Regions from separate parts of the Halomonas sp. BC2 genome, predicted to be linked through region 1. Evidence: predicted binding sites of a transcription regulator. Region 1 holds the regulator's gene; each other region holds the start of a gene.
The links. The regulator sigma-54, encoded in region 1, starts transcription at its own class of promoters, with help from an activator protein. The targets are predictions, from matches to a motif close to TGGCACNNNNNTTGCTNT.
Positions count from the first base shown of each region.

Region 2: B7L71_RS14090 (CmpA/NrtA family ABC transporter substrate-binding protein) is a predicted target of sigma-54. The motif match lies at 2,672-2,689, and genes of this name have one in related genera.
Region 3: urtA (urea ABC transporter substrate-binding protein) is a predicted target of sigma-54. The motif match lies at 1,874-1,891, and genes of this name have one in related genera.
Region 4: B7L71_RS02900 (amino acid ABC transporter substrate-binding protein) is a predicted target of sigma-54. The motif match lies at 1,943-1,960, and genes of this name have one in related genera.

Region 1 is NZ_LFGT01000009.1:182,736-187,204, forward strand. Features, by position in the region: gene rapZ (RNase adapter RapZ) at 1-83, opposite strand, end outside; gene ptsN (PTS IIA-like nitrogen regulatory protein PtsN) at 153-620, opposite strand; gene hpf (ribosome hibernation-promoting factor, HPF/YfiA family) at 625-933, opposite strand; gene B7L71_RS07255 (RNA polymerase factor sigma-54) at 1,031-2,446, opposite strand; gene lptB (LPS export ABC transporter ATP-binding protein) at 2,552-3,298, opposite strand; gene lptA (lipopolysaccharide transport periplasmic protein LptA) at 3,320-3,823, opposite strand; gene lptC (LPS export ABC transporter periplasmic protein LptC) at 3,820-4,404, opposite strand; gene B7L71_RS07275 (KdsC family phosphatase) at 4,405-4,469, opposite strand, start outside.
Region 2 is NZ_LFGT01000023.1:78,458-82,926, reverse strand. Features, by position in the region: gene B7L71_RS14100 (ABC transporter ATP-binding protein) at 1-336, opposite strand, end outside; gene ntrB (nitrate ABC transporter permease) at 353-1,204, opposite strand; gene B7L71_RS14090 (CmpA/NrtA family ABC transporter substrate-binding protein) at 1,228-2,532, opposite strand; partial or broken gene B7L71_RS14085 (methyl-accepting chemotaxis protein) at 3,009-4,469, shown strand, end outside.
Region 3 is NZ_LFGT01000004.1:92,495-96,963, forward strand. Features, by position in the region: gene B7L71_RS03035 (tripartite tricarboxylate transporter TctB family protein) at 1-87, shown strand, start outside; gene B7L71_RS03040 (tripartite tricarboxylate transporter permease) at 137-1,636, shown strand; gene urtA (urea ABC transporter substrate-binding protein) at 1,978-3,330, shown strand; gene urtB (urea ABC transporter permease subunit UrtB) at 3,411-4,469, shown strand, end outside.
Region 4 is NZ_LFGT01000004.1:63,309-67,777, forward strand. Features, by position in the region: gene B7L71_RS02895 (amino acid ABC transporter permease) at 1-760, opposite strand, end outside; gene B7L71_RS02900 (amino acid ABC transporter substrate-binding protein) at 859-1,866, opposite strand; gene B7L71_RS02905 (amino acid ABC transporter substrate-binding protein) at 2,113-3,123, opposite strand; gene speE (polyamine aminopropyltransferase) at 3,212-4,072, opposite strand; gene hemE (uroporphyrinogen decarboxylase) at 4,069-4,469, opposite strand, start outside.

The DNA of each region.
Region 1 (4,469 bases):
GCGTAATAGCCAAGATCTTCCAGCGCCTGTAGGGCGATGGACTTACCGGACCCTGAACGGCCGCTAATGATCACCAGCTGCATAGCGCATCTCTCTTGGCTTGAGAAGGAATAGGGGGTTACCGACGGCCTTGCTGCCCAGCAAAGGCTGCGCTAGGCAGCCTGCTCGCGAATCTTGTCGGTCAACAGCGTCAGCAGTTCACGCTGGCTGCTGACATTGCGCAATTGCTGGCGTGTGGCTGCGTCGTTCATGATGGTGGCGACCTGACCCAATAGCGCCAAATGCGTATCATCGGCTTCTTCGGGTACCAGCAGCACGAACACCAGATCGACGGGGTCACCATCGATGGCATCGAAGTCGACGGGCTCGGCTAGCTTGAGAAAGCCAGCAATGGGCGTGCTGCAGTGAGGACTGCGTGCATGGGGGATGGCTACGCCATTGCCGATACCAGTGCTGCCCAGCCGTTCACGGCCAATCAGGCGACTGAAGACTTCCTGACTGTCCAGGCTGGGCGTGTTCTGAGCGATAAAGGTGCTGAAAAACTCCAGCACCCTTTTTTTGCTGCCCCCGGGCACGTCGTACAGCACGCGCTCCGGGGGGAGTATGGTTTCCAACGTCATCGGTTTAACGCACGCCAGCGCCTTGGGCGCGGGCTTGTGCTTTTTCCTTGTGTTTTACCAGCTGACGGTCGATTTTGTCCGCCAGGGCGTCAATGGCCGCGTACATGTCATTATCCTGCGCTTCCGCATGCAGGTCTGCTCCTGCGGCATGCAGCGTGCAAGCCGCTTGCTGGCGCTCCTTTTCGACAGATAAGGTGACCTGGACGGTCGTGATGTTGTCGTAGTGACGCTCAACGCGTTCCAGCTTTTCGTTTACGTAGTCACGCAAGGCGTCAGTCAGTTCAACGTGATGACCAGTGATGTTTACTTGCATTGACGTGCTCCTTATCCATCGGACTGTACTTCGATTGTAACCCTTTTTGGGCCATTGCAAAGCCCTCGTCGAGAGTTTGTTGGGCGAGAGCGTTTAACTAGCGTAAACGACGGCGCTCACTCGACGAAGGTATACCCATCGACTCACGGTACTTGGCCACGGTGCGGCGGGCCACGGTGATGCCGCCCGCTTCCAGCAGGGTGACCAGACGGCTGTCGGAGAGTGGCTTGCCCGGAGGCTCGTCCTGAATCAGTTTCTTGATGCGTGCTCGAATGGCCGTGCTGGAATGGCTGTCGCCACCTTCCTGGCCGCTGACTTGGCTGGAGAAGAAGTACTTGAGCTCGAACACCCCGCGCGGGGTATGAATGTATTTCTGGGTAGTGACCCGCGAGATGGTCGATTCATGCATCTCCACCGCTTCGGCGATATCGGCCAGAATCAGTGGTTTCATGGCTTCTTCGCCATGCTCCAGAAAGCCGATCTGCCGAGCAATGATCTCGCGCCCCACGCGCAGCAGGGTGTCGTTGCGGCTCGAAAGGCTTTTGATCAGCCAGCGAGCCTCCTGGAGATGCTCTTTCAGAAACTGGTTGTCCTGGCTCTTGTCGGCGCGTTTGATCAGGCTGGCGTAGTCGGGCTGAATACGCAGTCGGGGCAGCGCTTCCGGGTTGAGTTCCAGGTGCCAGCCCTCGTGATCGTGGCGTACCACCAGATCTGGCGTGACATAGCTGTCGTCGGTGATGCCATAGGCGCTTCCAGGCCTGGGGTCAAGGCTGCGAATTAAACGGATGACATCGTCCAACTGCTCGTCGTCGAGGCTCAGGCGTCGCTTCAGCAAGCGCATGTCGTCCTTGCCAAGGGCTTCGAGAAACTGGCGTACCAGGCGTTTGGCAGGCATCAGCAGCGGGGTGTCTTCGGGCAGCGAGGCCAGCTGCAGCATCAGGCACTCCCGCAGGTCACGGGCAAATACTCCGGTGGGTTCGAACTGCTGAAGGCGCAGCAGGGTGTTTTCGACCTCGCGCTGGCTCAGGCCGTCGTGGCCTTGTGCCTTGAGCCCCTCGCGAATGTCGTTGAGAGGCTGGGTCAGGTAGCCGTTGGCATCCAGCGCATCGATGAGGCTTTCGGCGATGGCATGTTCACGGGAGGAGAAGTCGGTCATGGCCAATTGCCAAAGCAGGTGACCGTGCAGGCTCTGCCCCGCCGCCTGACGCTCGAAGTCCGGGCCTTCGCTGCTGCCGCCCATGCTCCCCATGTCCTGATACGTGTCGGACCAGTCGCTGTCTACGGAAAGCTCGCTGGGGATGCTGTCTGCCCACTCGGCTTCCTGAGGCTCGCTGACGGCCTGTTCGCCAAACTCATCTTCCTGCTCGAGCATGGGGTTGGCATCCAGCGCCTGCTGAATTTCTTGACGAAGGTCCAGCGTCGATAGCTGAAGCAGCGCAATGGCCTGCTGCAGCTGAGGTGTCATGGTCAGCTGTGTGCCGATGCGCAGTTGAAGAGAAGCTTTCATGACCATCTGAGAACCACTCGTTAATCAGAAAGCTCCACCCTAGAGCGAGTCTCCGTTTGGTGCAAGTGCAATAAGCATGCCACTAAATAAAATGTCTTCGTGGGCCATTGTTTAAAGCCGGAAGTCGGCGCCCAGATAGACGTCGCGTACCTTCTGGTTATTGAGGATTTCCTGGGGGTTTCCACTGGCGATGATGTGTCCGTCGCCAACAATGTAGGCAATATCGCAGATATCCAGAGTTTCACGCACGTTGTGGTCGGTGATGAGGACGCCAATATGACGCTTCTTGAGGGCGCGTATGATCGATTTGATATCGCCCACGGAAATGGGGTCGACGCCGGCAAATGGTTCATCCAGCAGAATGAAGGCAGGTTCGGTGGCCAGCGAGCGAGCGATTTCCACCCGCCGCCGCTCGCCGCCCGAGAGGCTCATGCCCAGGTTGTCGCGAATGTGGGTGATGTGAAAATCTTCCAGCAGAGATTCGAGCTTGGCTTCTCGGCTGCTGCGGTCCAGCTCACGACGCGTTTCCAGAATGGCCATGATATTGTCGGCCACCGACAGTTTGCGAAAGATCGATGCTTCCTGAGGCAGGTAGCCGATGCCTGCCAGGGCACGCTCATGCATCGGCGCCCGGGTCAGGTCGAGATCGTCGATGCCCACTTTGCCAGCATCGGCCTTCACCAGGCCGACGATCATGTAGAACGAGGTGGTCTTGCCTGCGCCGTTGGGGCCTAGCAGGCCAACGACACTGCCTTGGGCAATTTCCAGGTTGATATCCTTGACCACGCGGCGGCGCTTGTAACTCTTGGCCAGATGCTGTGCATGGAGCGTCTTGACCGCTGCAGTGTCGGGGCTGATGGCTGTCACGAGGGGCTCTCTCTATTGCTCGGGCTGTAAGGTCATGCGGATGCGTTGCGGTGCGCTGCCGCTGACATCGGAGCGTGCTTGGACCACCCCGCGGTCAATGAAGTATTCGAGCCGTCCACCCTGGAAGCGATCCCCTTGCTGGGTCAGTTCGGCCTGGTCGATCAGCTCTACACGCCGCTCGGACACATGGTAGACGATGCGCCGCGCCCAGCCTTCCATGGGCGTCGTCTGGTCTTCCAGCTGGTTGCGCAGGTAGGCACGCTCGCCCGTGGCGACGGCCCGGGAGAGCTCGCCCGCCTCGTTGCGATGAATTTCGACACGCTCTCCGCGCAGCTGCATTTCACCTTGGCGAATGTCGACGTTGCCGGTATAGACCGCCGTGCCCGCACGTTGGTCCAGGTCCAGGCGGTCGGCTTCCACTTCAACGGGGGCCTGTTGTTGAGCGGCGGCAGGCAGTACGCCTACCACCATGGGAACGGCAAGGGCGAACAGTGCCGTACGAAGCAGGGCGTTCATGGCGACTCCTGAGAAGATTGGGGGGCGGGCGGATGCACGCCGCGCACGTTATCGATCAAACTGACACGGCTGTCGTCCAGCCAGACATCCATGCGTGAGGCTTCGATGCGTTGAGGTGGCTGCTGCAGCACCACAGGGGTGTCGCTCCAGGCATGACGCTCCAGTCCATCATAGTGCAGCAGGTCGGTATCCAGCTGCCAGCCTTCGTCCGGCGCCAGCAGGCGCGCGGATCCGGCCAGGGTCAGCGCCTGGGAGTCCATGTTCAAGGTGCCGGTGTCGGCAATGGCCAGCCATTCACGCTGCTCGCTGTCGAACAGGGTGGCGCGTGGTGACGTGACGTGGGTCATGGCCGCCTGCGGGGTATGTACCAGACGCGGTGCCACCAAGGATTGCTGAAGCGTGCCGTCTTCACCGAACAGGGTGATTTCGGCATTTTCCAGCACGTGTCCGGGCTCTTGGGCCTGGGCCTCAGGATCTACCTCGCGCTGCTGGGGCGCGCGGGGGTCCAGCCAAACCAGCAGTCCCCCCAGGGTGATGACCAGCCCCGTCAGCCAGACGCGCTTTTTCACCCTGATGCCCATTCAGGTGGAGCCGTGTAGGTAAGTGTCGAGCACGGCGTCCCAGTGCCCCTGGCTGGTCAGCAGCG
Region 2 (4,469 bases), on a different contig from region 1:
GGTCTTGCGGCGGGCAAAGGTCTTGTTCACCGCCAGCGCCACGTTCTCGTACACCGTGAGCCAAGGCAGTAACGAGTGGTTTTGGAAGACCACGCTGCGGTCGGGGCCTGGCGCATTGACCTCCTTGCCATCCAGGATGACCGCGCCAGAGGTCGAGGAGGTGAGCCCGGCGATGATGTTGAGCAGGGTCGACTTGCCGCAGCCCGAATGGCCAATGATCGAGATGTACTCACCCTTGGCGACGCCCAGGTCGATCTCCTTGAGCACGTTGGTAGTGGCACCTTTGGTGGCAAAGGTCATGTCCACCTGCTCGACGCTTAAATAGTGTGAAGCCATGATCCAATCTCCTGGGTTAGCTTTGGGTGGTGCCACGGGTCACGCACTGGCCGATGAAGGCCACGATGCGGTCAAGAATGAAGCCCACGATGCCCACATAGATGAGTGCCAGCACGATGTCGCTGAGCATGGAGGCATTCCAGGCGTCCCAGATGAAAAAGCCGATGCCCACGCCGCCAATCAGCATCTCGGCGGCCACGATGGCCAGCCAGGAAAGCCCTACCCCAATGCGCAGGCCCGAAAAGATATAGGGTGCGGCGGCGGGCAGCATGATGCGGGTGAAATACTCCATGCCGTTGAGGCGAATCACTCGGGCCACGTTGCGGTAATCCTCGGGGATATTACGCACCCCCACTGAGGTGTTGATGATGATGGGCCAGATGGCGGTGATGAAGATCACGAAAATGGCCGAAGGGGTGCTGTCCTGAAACCCGGCCAGTGAAATCGGCAGCCAGGCCAGCGGAGGCACGGTGCGCAGCACCTGAAACACGGGGTCGAGGCCACGCAGGGCCCAGGTCGATTGGCCCACCAGCACGCCCAGGCTGATACCTACCACCACCGCCAGCAGGTAGCCATAGGCCACGCGTTCCAGGCTGGCCAGAATCTGCCAGCCCATGCCCTTGTCGTTGCCGCCGTAGTCGTAGAAGGGATGAATGATCAGCTCCCAGGTATCGTTGAGCACCTGCGAGGGCGGCGGCAGCGCCGCGCCAGGATGGGAGCACAGCGCTTCCCACAGGCCGATCAGAATGGCCAGCACGACCACCGGCGGCAGCACGTTCTTGACCAGGGTATCGCGCAGGCGTAGCAGCACAGGGTGCACGCCTGGCATGGAGGTAGACAGCGTATTGGCTCTTGATGAAGTCGTCATGAGGCTCTCCCAGGCTGCCTGGCTCAGGCCAGCGCCTTGATCTCCAGGCTATCGAGGTAGGCTTGCGGGTTTTCCGGGTCGAAGACCTTGCCGTCGAACAGCGTTTCGACGCCGCGAGAGGTGGAGTCCGGAATGTCTGCCGAGGCCACGCCAAGGGCGTGAGCAGCTTCTCGCCACAGGTCTTCGCGGTTGACCTGCTCGATCAAGGCCGCGCTATCGAAGTCCTGCGGCAAGTAGCCCCAGCGCTTGTTCTCGGTCAGGAACCACAGGTCGTGGCTCTTGAAGGGGTAGGAGGCGTGCTTGTCCCAGTAGCGCATCATGTGCGGATGGTTTTCCACGACGCGCCCGGTGCCGTAATCGAAGTTGCCCTGAATACGGTCGATGAGGTCGGCATAAGGCGCATGAATCCAGCGGCGGCGTGAGCAGATCTGGGCCATCTCCTCGTGGTTGGCTGGGTCTTCGCACCACATTTGAGCTTCCATGATGGCCATCAGCAGCGCTTTGGTAGCGTTGGGGTGGGCTTCTACGTAGTCGCTGCGCATGGCGAAGGCTTTTTCCGGGTGGTCGTTCCACAGCTCGCCGGTGGTATTGGCGGTATAGCCGATGCCCTGGTTGATCAACTGCTGGTTCCAGGGCTCGCACACACAGAAGGTGTCCATACTGCCCACCCGCATGTTGGCCACCATCTGGGCCGGCGGGATGGTAATGGTGGAGATGTCGCGGTTGGGGTCGATGCCCCCGGCGGCCATCCAGTAGCGAATCCACATGTCGTGGGTGCCGCCGGGGAAGGTCATGGCAGCGCTGACTTCGCTGCCTCCGCTGCGCTTTTCCGCCAGAGCTTGGGCAAACTCACGGGTATCCAGCGCGACCTTGAGGTCGGCGTACTCATCGCCCACCGAGATGCACTGCCCGTTGAGATTGAGGCGCGCCAGAATGCTCATCGGCACGGGAATGTTGTTGGGGGTCATGGCACCGCTGGCGATCAGGTAAGGCATGGGCGTCAGGATGTGCGCGCCATCGATCCCGTTACGCTGTGAACCCAGTACCAGGTTGTCTCGGGTGGTACCCCAGGAAGACTGCTTGAGGACCTCCACATCGGTCATACCGTGCTTGGCAAAAAATCCTTTTTCATCGGCCACGAACAGCGGCGCTGCATCCGTCAGCGCAATGAAACCGAGTTTGGCCGACGTGGTTTCCAAAGCGCCGTTGGCAAAAGCCCAGCTCATGGGCAGGCTGCTGAGCACGGCAGAGCCTCCCACCACGGCGGCGGAGCTTTTGAGAAAGTGACGACGTTCCGGTGAGTGGGACGAAGAGATTTTTTTACGCATGACACGGTTCCTGCCTTTTGGAGACAAAAACGGCGCCTGCAATCAGCCCCCGTTGAGGAGCTGTTGCAGACGCCGTTGTCTGTTGATCGTCTTTTTTATCGCCAGGCCCACGTTGGCCCAGTTTGCTATCCCCTTGTCTTGTGCAGCTAACATGCCAAATGGCTTAGTCGTTTTTGCGAAACATCAGCTTTTCAAAAGGTTAGTCATAAGAGTCGAAGGGACGTCTTGTTCTCGAAGGAGGCAGGGATGATGCGGTGCAGCGTAGAAATGGTGCAGTTTTAGCGAAGCTGCACGAAAAAGAAGCAGGACTGTTAGCAAGTTATCAATAACGTCAAACAATGTGAACTCTATTGTCTCATTAGTTACCTTCCATAGAATGCCATCCACACATTGAGGCTTGCGTAGCGAGCACTATATTAAAGAAAAGACGCTCTCTAATGGACTGGCAAACGACGCTTTGTCGGTAGGGGGGTGGTATGAAGCGATTGCTGGCAAATATCTCGGTAAAAACAAGTCTGACGTTCACGTTGGCTATTTTTTCTTTGTTGATCATGACCATTGCTGTTCTTGGTCATTTAGCGGGAAATAAAGGAGGGCATTCATTAGAAGCCATGGATGAGCTGTCGATGCATCAGATGTTGCCCCTGGCGCGTACTCAGCGCTCAGTAGGTTTTGCCCAGTTGGCGTATTTGAACAGTGTCGTGGCTTCCGAAGATGGTCAGCATCAGCAGGCGCAAACCTATCTGGTCGAGGCCGAAACGTTTCAACAATCTGCTCAGAGTTACTTCTCCGAATTTGAAGCCTCCGACCCACGTGGTATGAACAACGAGTTGGCCGAGGCTGTGATTACCGCCTTTTACGCGGTGATGCAGGAAGGCTTGATTCCCATGGAGGCGGCGGTAACAGCGGGTAATGAGGCACAGCTAAACGCGGTGCGTTTAGCCATTATTCCGCTTAATCAATCGTTTGTTACGACTAGCATGGCCTTTAACGGCTATCTGGCCGAGTATGCGGATCAGTTGATCGACCATTACGAGCGCGATATGCAAGTATTTGGTTATATTGATATTGCTGTGATCGTGGCTGCGCTGTTCATTATCGTGCTGGTGCGCATGGCCATGGTGGGGTCCATCGTCAAGCCCCTGGATGAAGCCGTGGTGCATTTCGAGCGTATTGCCGAAAACGATCTGTCATCCCGCGTGGACCTGCGCGGAAGCAATGAAATTGGCAAGCTGTTCAGCGCCATGCAGCGCATGCAGAGTGGCTTGGCGGCCACGGTAGCGACCGTGCGCGACAGCAGCGGCTCGATCTACATCGGCGCACGAGAAATTGCCGGGGGCAACGCGGATTTATCGTCGCGCACCGAGCAGCAGGCGGCTTCCTTGCAGGAAACCGCTGCCAGCATGGAGCAGTTGACCCAAACCGTGAAGCAGAACGCCGATAACGCACATCAGGCCAGCACCCTGGCCAACGATGCTTCGGGTAAGGCGGTAGAGGGCGGCGACGTGGTCGAGCAGGTCATCTCGACCATGCACGGGATTTCTTCGAGCTCCCAGCAGGTGGCCGATATCATCAACGTGATCGACTCGATTGCCTTCCAGACCAATATTCTGGCGCTCAATGCCTCGGTCGAGGCTGCCCGGGCAGGCGAGCAGGGGCGCGGTTTCGCGGTCGTCGCCAGCGAAGTACGCAACCTGGCCAGCCGCAGTGCCGAGGCGGCCAAGGAGATCAAGCGATTGATCGATGCTTCCACGGCGCAGGTCAATGAAGGCTCTCAACTGGTAGAAAAAGCCGGTGCCACCATGCGGGAAGTCGTCGGGTCGGTACGCCGGGTCACCGACATCATGGATGAAATATCGGCAGCCTCCCAGGAGCAGAGCGCGGGCATCGAGCAGGTCAATCAGGCCATCGCCCAGATGGATGAGGTCACCCAGCAG
Region 3 (4,469 bases), on a different contig from region 1:
GCTTCGCTGGGGGTAGTGCTGGCGCTGTATATCACCATGACGCGCGTCATGGATGTGTATCTGCCCACTGGCCTCCTGCCGTTCTGAATACGCCGTGCCCACGCACCTGCCGTAGTTTTTTAAGAGAGATACGCCCATGGATGCCTTGAACAACTTGATGTACGGCTTTGGCATCGCGCTCGAGCCCATCAACATCGCTTACGTCTTTGCCGGTGTGTTTGCCGGTACCATCATCGGTATGTTGCCGGGCCTCGGCCCGATCAGTGCCCTGGCGCTGATGATTCCGATCACCTTCTCAATGGAGCCTGCATCAGGCCTGATTCTGATGGCGGGTGTGTATTACGGGGCCATTTTCGGTGGCTCGACTTCTTCTATTCTGCTCAATGCGCCGGGGGTGGCGGGCACGGTCGCCACCTCTTTCGATGGCTACCCCATGGCCAAGCAGGGTTTGGCGGGCAAGGCGCTGGCCATTGCCGCCTACGCGTCGTTCATTGGCGGCACCGTCTCCATCGTCTTCTTGATGCTGGTGGCGCCGCTGCTTTCCAAAGTGGCGGTCAGCTTTGGGCCTCCCGAATATTTCGCGCTCATGGTGCTGGGCCTGACGGCGGTCGTCTCGCTGTCGGACAAGTCGCTGGTGAAGGGTCTGATTGCGGCGGTGATCGGCGTCATGATCTCGATCGTCGGCATCGACATGCAAACCGGCACCGAGCGCTACACCTTTGGCTCGATTCAACTGCTCGACGGCATCGACTTCCTGGTTGTGGCGCTGGGTATCTTCGCCTTGGCGGAAGTGTTCTACATGCTGCTGCGTGGGGGCGGTGGCAAGGAAGCGCCGCGCAATGCCATTGGCTCGCTCAAGCTGAGCGGCAGTGAAATGAAGCAAATCGCAGGTCCTGTCAGCCGCAGCTCGGTGCTGGGCTTCTTCACCGGCGTACTGCCGGGGGCCGGTGCCACCATTGGTTCTTTCCTGGGCTACAGCATGGAAAAACGCCTGGCCAAGGATGGTGACACCTTCGGCAAGGGCAACATCAAGGGCGTGGCAGCTCCCGAAGCGGCCAACAACGCTGCCTGTACCGGCTCGTTCGTACCGCTGCTGACCCTGGGGGTGCCTGGCTCGGGCACCACGGCGGTGCTGCTGGGTGCGCTGCTGGTCATGGGCGTGACGCCTGGCCCCATGATGCTGGAGCAGCGCCCAGACGTGTTCTGGGGGGTCATTGCCAGTATGTACATTGGTAATATTTTCCTGCTGGTACTCAACCTGCCGCTGATTCCGCTGATCGCCAAAATTCTAGATATGCCGCGTCCGCTGCTGCTCTCGATGATCCTGATCTTCTGCATGATCGGTGTTTACGGCATGAGCTTCAGCGTCTTCGACCTGCTGCTGCTGCTGGGCTTCGGCCTGATCGGCCTGGGCTTGCGGCTGTTCGGCTTCCCCACGGCGCCGCTGATTCTGGCGCTGATCCTGGGCAGCCTGATGGAAGAGTCCATGCGCCGCGCACTGCAGATTTCCGGAGGTGACTGGTCCATCTTCATCGACAAGCCTATTTCACTGTCACTGCTGATCATTGCGGCTCTGTCGCTGGGCATGCCGCTGCTGAAAAAGCGCCGCAAGCAGAAGGCCATGGCCGCCAAATAAGCGATTGTTGCGTGGTGTGATGGAGTGAGTTTTGGCGTTGTCAGCGCCCGGGGGAAACCTCGGGCGCTTTTTTGTGTGCGTGCACCCCTCTTTGGTGCAAGGCGCTTTGCTGGTGCATGACAACTGTGCATGGCGCCTCTCGGCTTGCCCTGAATTAGTGCGTCTGGCGCAATGCGGGTTTTTTTGAGTATCGCTAACTGTCTGATTGTCATTGTCTTAATAGGCTTTGATTCAATCTGGCGCACCCCTTGCAATGTGAAAGGTGGATTAGCCCACGGCGGGTGAATGCCCGCTCTACGCGCCTATAACAAGCCCCTTCCAAGGGGTGCAAGGAGGTTCAAGTGACCACATCGCAACGCAAGACACACCCTCGTACCCTTGGCCGTTTCGCCACGGCCGCCTTGGCCGCCGCCATCATGGGCGCCAGCGCTCAGGCCGTTGCCCAGGACAACGACCCGATCAAGGTGGGTATTCTGCACTCCCTCTCCGGCACCATGGCGATCAGCGAATCGACCCTGAAAGACACCGTCGAAATGCTCATCGACCAGCAGAACGAAGCCGGTGGCCTGTTGGGGCGTCAGTTGGAAGCCGTGGTGGTCGACCCCGCTTCCAACTGGCCGCTATTCGCCGAGCGTGCCCGCGAGCTGCTGGCCCAGCATGAGGTAGACGTGGTGTTCGGTAACTGGACCTCGGTATCCCGCAAGGCGGTACTGCCGGTGTTCGAAGAGCTGAACGGCCTGCTGTTCTACCCGGTACAGTACGAAGGGGAAGAGTCTTCCGAGAACGTCTTCTACACCGGCGCGGCACCCAACCAGCAGGCCATTCCTGCGGTGGAGTATCTGATCAACGAAGTCGGGATCGAGCGTTTCGCGCTGATCGGCACCGACTACGTCTATCCGCGCACCACCAACCGGATTCTGGAAGCCTTCCTGAAGGATGAGCACGGGGTGGCCGAAGAAGACATCATGGTCAACTACACCCCGTTCGGCCATTCGGACTGGCAGAACATCGTCTCTGAAATCCGTCGTTTCGGTGAAGAGGGCAAGCCCACGGCGGTGGTCTCCACCATCAACGGCGATGCCAACGTGCCGTTCTACCGTGAGCTGGCCAACCAGGGGATCGATGCCGCGGATATTCCCGTCATCGCTTTCTCGGTGGGTGAGCAGGAGCTGTCCGGTATCGATACCGGGCCGCTGGTGGGCCACCTGGCCGCCTGGAACTACTTCATGAGCGTGGACACCGACGCCAACTACGACTTCATCGACGCCTGGATCGACTGGACGGGCGATGAAGAAGCGGTCACCAACGACCCCATGGAAGCCCACTACATCGGCTTCAACATGTGGGCCGAAGCGGTGCGTAAGGCGGGTACCACCGATGTGGACGCGGTGAAAGATGCCATCATCGGCGTGACCGTGCCTAACCTTTCCGGTGGCTATGCCGCCATGATGCCCAACCACCACATCACCAAGCCGGTATTGATCGGTGAAGTGCAGGACAACGGCCAGTTCGACATCGTCTGGCAAACGCCGTCCACCGTGGCAGGCGATGCCTGGTCGGATTACCTGCCGGGTTCTCGCGACCTGATTGCTGACTGGCGTGCACCGATGCGCTGCGGCAACTTCAACGTCGCCAACGGCTCGTGCGGTGGCAGCACCGCAGCAGAAGAAGCCGAAGCGGCACTCGCCGAGTAACCCCCCTCCCTTGCCGCGAGCCTTCGCGGCAAGGGAGCACGCTATCTCTCCCCATTGATGATCACCAAAGGAAGAACCCCATGAGGCGTTTCCTTTCTGGGGTGTTGTGTCTGCTGCTGCTCAGCATGGCGACGTTGTCGCAGGCACAAACCCCCACCACACCTTCTGATGACGACGCGGCACTGGCGCTGCTGGAAGCGCTGGACGTGGAGAACTTCCGCGCCAAAGGCGAGGCCATCAACGCCATTGTGCAAAGCGACGACGAACGTGCCCGGGATTGGCTGCAAGCCTTGCTCGATGGCCGCCTGCAGCGCACCAGCGAGGGTCGCTTCGTCGTGGTGTTGAACAACACCGGGCGTGACTGGCCCGTGGCCGATGCCTTGACCGACGAGCCGCTGGGCGAGATGTCCCGCCGCGACCTCAACCGCATCGGCATCAACAACGCCCTGCGTAACCAACTGCGCAGCGCCATCGCCGTGGTCGACCTCTACTCCCCCAACGTGGAACGCCGCCGTACCTCCGCCGAGCGCCTGTTGGGCGAAGTGGACGAGACGCTGGCCGAGCCTCTGGAAGCGCTGATTGCCGAAGAAGAGGATAGCCAGGTGCAGCGCCGGTTAGCGCAGGCACTGGCCATTTATCAAACCGAAGCGGGCCAAATGGAAGGCGTGGAAGCGCTGCGGGGCAGCCTGCATCCGCGTGCCCGTGTGGCCCTCAATCGCGCGGCCAATGGCGATGACCCAGTGGTCGCCGACGCGGCCAGAGAGGCGCTCCTTAGCATCGAACAAAACCTCAAGATCAATCGTGCCCTCGAAACGCTCTACTTTGGCCTGAGCCTGGGGTCGGTACTGGTGCTGGCGGCCATCGGCCTGGCCATCACCTTTGGCGTCATGGGCGTGATCAACATGGCCCACGGCGAGCTGATGATGCTGGGCGCCTATACCACCTGGATGATGCAGCAACTGCTGCCGGGCCAGCCGGGGCTAGCGCTGATTCTTTCCATTCCGGCGGGCTTCATGGTGGCTGCCCTGGTGGGCATTGCCATCGAACGGGGCGTGATCCAGTTCCTCAAGGGCCGCCCGCTGGAAACGCTGCTGGCCACGTTCGGCATCAGCCTGATTCTGCAGCAGCTGGTGCGCACG
Region 4 (4,469 bases), on a different contig from region 1:
AGTTGAAACCGCGCAGCTCGGGGACATCCCAGGTGATCGGCACACCGGTGGCAAACATCACCAGCAGGGGCAGGCCGAAAATCATCGCGAAGGAGATCCAGTAGGCTGGCAGGCGCTGCCCCGTGGCCTCCTGACGGCGCTTGTTCCAGATCACCAGTGCAATGCTGGCGATGATCGCCGCAATGAAGGTGACCGGAATCAGCCCGAACCCGGACTCGAATAACGGCTCGGGAAGATACAGACCGCGCACGTTGAGAAAGATGACCTCACCGAACGCCAGGCTGTCACGGGCGCTGGGCAGCGTACGCAATACGGCAAAGTACCAGAAGAAAATCTGCAGCAGCAGCGGGATATTACGGAAGGTTTCGATATAGGCCGTGGCCAGCCGCGCGATCAACCAGTTGGGTGACAGGCGGGCGATCCCGACGATGAAGCCAACGATGGTGGCGGCAATGACCCCCAGTGCACCCACCAACAGGGTATTCAGCAGGCCCACGAAGAAAGTGCGGCCATAGGTGCTTTGGGAGGAGTAGTCGATCAGACTTTGAACGATCCCGAAGCCTGCGGTGTTGTTAAGAAAACCGAACCCGGTAGTGATCCCGCGAGAGGACAGGTTGTCTTGAACATTACCGACGATATAGAACAGGAACGCAATAACGGCTGCAATGAGTAGAAACTGAAAGATCAGCGCACGCTTTGCGCGGTCTCGCCAGAACGGAGGCTTTTGGCCAACGGGGCGAGCGTTAGGTCTTACGGACATGGATGGCGTCTCCGCTACACGGAAGGTCAATCAAATGGCCCGCCGGTACCCTTGAGTGATGCTGGCAAGGGACGGCGGGCCGGGGTCAAGCGAGACGCTTAGCGAATCGGCGGTGCGTACTGGAAGCCACCCTGGTTCCACAGAGCGTTGACGCCCCGTTCGATTTCCAGCGGTGAATCCATGCCGACGTTACGTTCGAAGCTTTCTCCGTAGTTACCTACCTGGCTCAGGATGTTGTAGGCCCACTCGGCATCCAGACCCATGCCTTCACCGTAGTTGCCGTCCTGACCCAGCAGGCGAGCCACGTCCGGGTTATCGGAATCGCGCATCTCTTCAGCGTTTTCGCTGGTCACACCGTACTCTTCACCGTTGAGCATGGCGAACAGCGACCACTTGACGATGTTGAACCACTGGTCGTCACCCTGACGTACCACGGGGCCCAGCGGCTCCTTGGAGATGACGTCGGGCAGGATCATGGCGGCAGACGGGTCGTCCAGCTGAATACGCAGCGCGGCCAGCTGAGAGGTGTCAGAGGTCAGAACGTCACAACGGCCTGTCTGGAAACCACCGACGGTTTGCTCGGACGTATCGAAAACGATGGGGTCGAATTCCATACCGTTAGCGCGGAAGTAGTCCGCCAGGTTCAGCTCGGTGGTGGTACCGGACTGGATACAGATGGCGGCACCATCCAGCTCGGAGGCGTTGGAGATGCCCAGGTCGGTGGAGACCATGAAGCCTTGGCCGTCGTAGAAGTTGACGCCGGTGAAGTTGAGACCCAGCGTGGTATCGCGGGTGGTGGTCCAGGTGGTGTTACGGGACAGAACATCGACTTCGCCAGACTGCAGTGCGGTAAAGCGCTCGACGGCGTTCAGGGAGATATAGTTAACGGCGTCGGCATCGCCCAGTACGGCAGCGGCGACGGCACGACATACGTCAACATCGAGACCTTGCCATTCGCCGCTATCGTCCGGCGCGGAAAAACCTGGCAAGCCATCACTAACGCCACACTGTACGGCACCGCGAGAGCGAGTTTCTTCTAATGTGTTCGCCTGCGCGGTAGCGATACCGGCCAGCGTAATTGCACCCGCAGAGGCAAGCAGTACCAGGTGTTTCTTGTGTTAACCATGTGTGTTCCCCTTCCTCGATTTAATGATGTTATGCATGTCGATGCATGCCTAAAAGCTAGCAAGGAAGGTGCCAAAAAAGATATGTCGGCAAATTCAGCGGTTTTCAACGTAAAATCAGCGAATTTAACGAAAGTATTGGTGCAAAAAAGTGCTCCAGCGGCTACGCGATGCTCCGTTTTGGTGCGTAGCCGCTGGCGCGGGGAGAAAGCTACTGACGTTCGCCGATCAGCGAATCGGCGGGGCGTACTGAATGCCGCCGTCTTTCCATAGCCCGTTGAGGCCTCTGGCAATGTTGAAGTCCGACCCTGTGCCGACATTGCGGTCATAAACGTCCGCGTAATTACCTACCTGCTTGACGATCTGGTAGGCCCAGTCGGCGCTGATGCCCATGGGGCTGCCGAAATCGCCATCCTGGCCCAGCAGGCGCTGTACGTCAGGGTTGTCGCTGTCGAGCTGCTCGTCCACGTTCGCCTGGGTGACTTCCAGCTCTTCGGCATTGAGCATGGCAAACAGCGTCCATTTGACGATGTTGAACCACTGGTCATCGCCCTGGCGCACGGCGGGACCTAGCGGCTCCTTGGAGATGATCTCGGGCAGCACCACGGCCATGTCGGGGTCGGCCAGCTGCATCCGCTGGGCATAGAGCTGCGAGGCATCGGAGCTCAGCACGTCGCAGCGGCCTACTTCGAACCCGGCAATCGACTGCTCGGGAGAGTCGAAGACCACGGCATCATAGGTCATGCCGTGAACCCTGAAGTAATCGGACAGGTTCAGTTCGCTGGTGGTGCCCGATTGGGTGCATACCGCGGCGCCGTCCAGCTCCTTGGCACTCTGTACGTTCAGGTCGCTGGCGACCATGAAGGCCTGGCCGTCGTAATAGCTGACGCCGGTAAAGTGCATGCCCAGCGTGGTATCGCGGCTGGAGGTCCAGGTGGTGGTGCGCGACAGCACGTCCACTTCACCGGACTGAAGGGCCGTGAAGCGCTCCACGGAGTCCAGCGGCACGAAGTCCACCTTGTTGGCATCGCCTAGCGCGGCGGCGGCAATGGCGCGGCAGATGTCGGTATCCAGGCCCCGGTACTGGTCGTCGTCATCCAGTGACGAGAAACCGGGCTGGGCGGCATTCACGCCGCAACGCAGGCTATCGCGATTCTGGACGGTGTCCAGCGTGCTGGCCATGGCGATGGCCGGTGCCAACAGGCTGGCCCCTACTCCCAACCAACGAACACTCTTCATGTGTGATTCCTTGACGTCGAAGCGCGCCGATCTGCGCGCATAAAAAAAGCCGAGCAGCGCCCGGCTTTTCCACTAACGATGCCCGCTCTCACGCAAAGGCTTTGCGCATGAAGGGGGGCAGCGCCAGGGCTCCACGATGGGCCTCTGCTGTATAGTACTGTAGCGGCATTTCGTGGCTGGCGGCAGCTTCTTCGCGGAAGCTTTCAACGCTGGTGCCTTTACCTGCCAACGTCACGCTCCACCAGCCGGAGGGGTAGACCGGTTGGGGGAAGGGCAAGGTGGCCACGCTGTCGAAGCCCGCTTCGCGCATGTCGTTGCGCAGTTCGCGAATGATCGAACCGCTATGGTAAAGCGGCGACTCGCTCTGCTGCACCATCACTCCGCCACTTTTCAGAATACGGTGGCAGCGTTTCAGGAAGTCGGTCTTGAACAGGCCTTCGGCCGGGCCGACCGGGTCGGTGGAGTCGATGATCAGCAGGTCGATGCTCTCATCGGCCGCGTCGTCGACCCACTTCACGCCGTCGGCAAACAGCAGCTCGGCGCGGGGGTCGCCGTTGGCTTCCACGAGTTCGGGGAAAAAGCGCTCGGCGGCCTTGGTGACTTCCTCGTCGATATCGATCTGGGTGACCTTCTCGACGCCCGGATGGCGCAGCACTTCTTTCAAGGTGCCGCAGTCGCCGCCACCAATGATGACCACGCGCTTGGGGTCCTGATGGGTGAACAGCGCCGGGTGGGCGATCATTTCGTGATACAGGAAGTTGTCGCGGTCGGTGAGCATCACGCAGCCGTCCAGCACCATCAGGTTGCCGTAAGTCTCGGTGGCGTACACTTCCAGGTGCTGGTAGGGGCTTTGCACATCCAGCAGTTTTTCAGAAACTTTCAGCGAGAAAGCGCTGCCGTGGCTATCAAAGACTTCGGTAAACCACTGGTCGTCGCGTAGGTCGCTCATTGCTTGGCTCCTGGGCATGAGTCGTTCGATTGAGTCGGGATGCCCTGATGGTACTGCGGGCTCAAGTCGTGCAGCGCCTCCATGAAGGCGGTGACGTGATCAGGGTTGGTGAACTGGCTGATGCCATGGCCCAGATTGAAAACGTGGCCAGGGCCGTGGCCGTAGCTCTCCAGTACGCGAGCCACTTCCGCACGAATGGCCGAAGGGCGCGCAAACAGCACGTTGGGGTCCAGGTTACCCTGCAGGGCCACCTTATGGCCCACGCGAGCGCGGGCGTCGGACAGCTCGGTGGACCAGTCGATGCCCAATGCGTCGGCACCGGCGCAGGCAATGTGCTCCAGCCACTGGCCACCGTTCTTGGTGAACAGAATCACCGGTACGCGGCGACCGTCGTGCT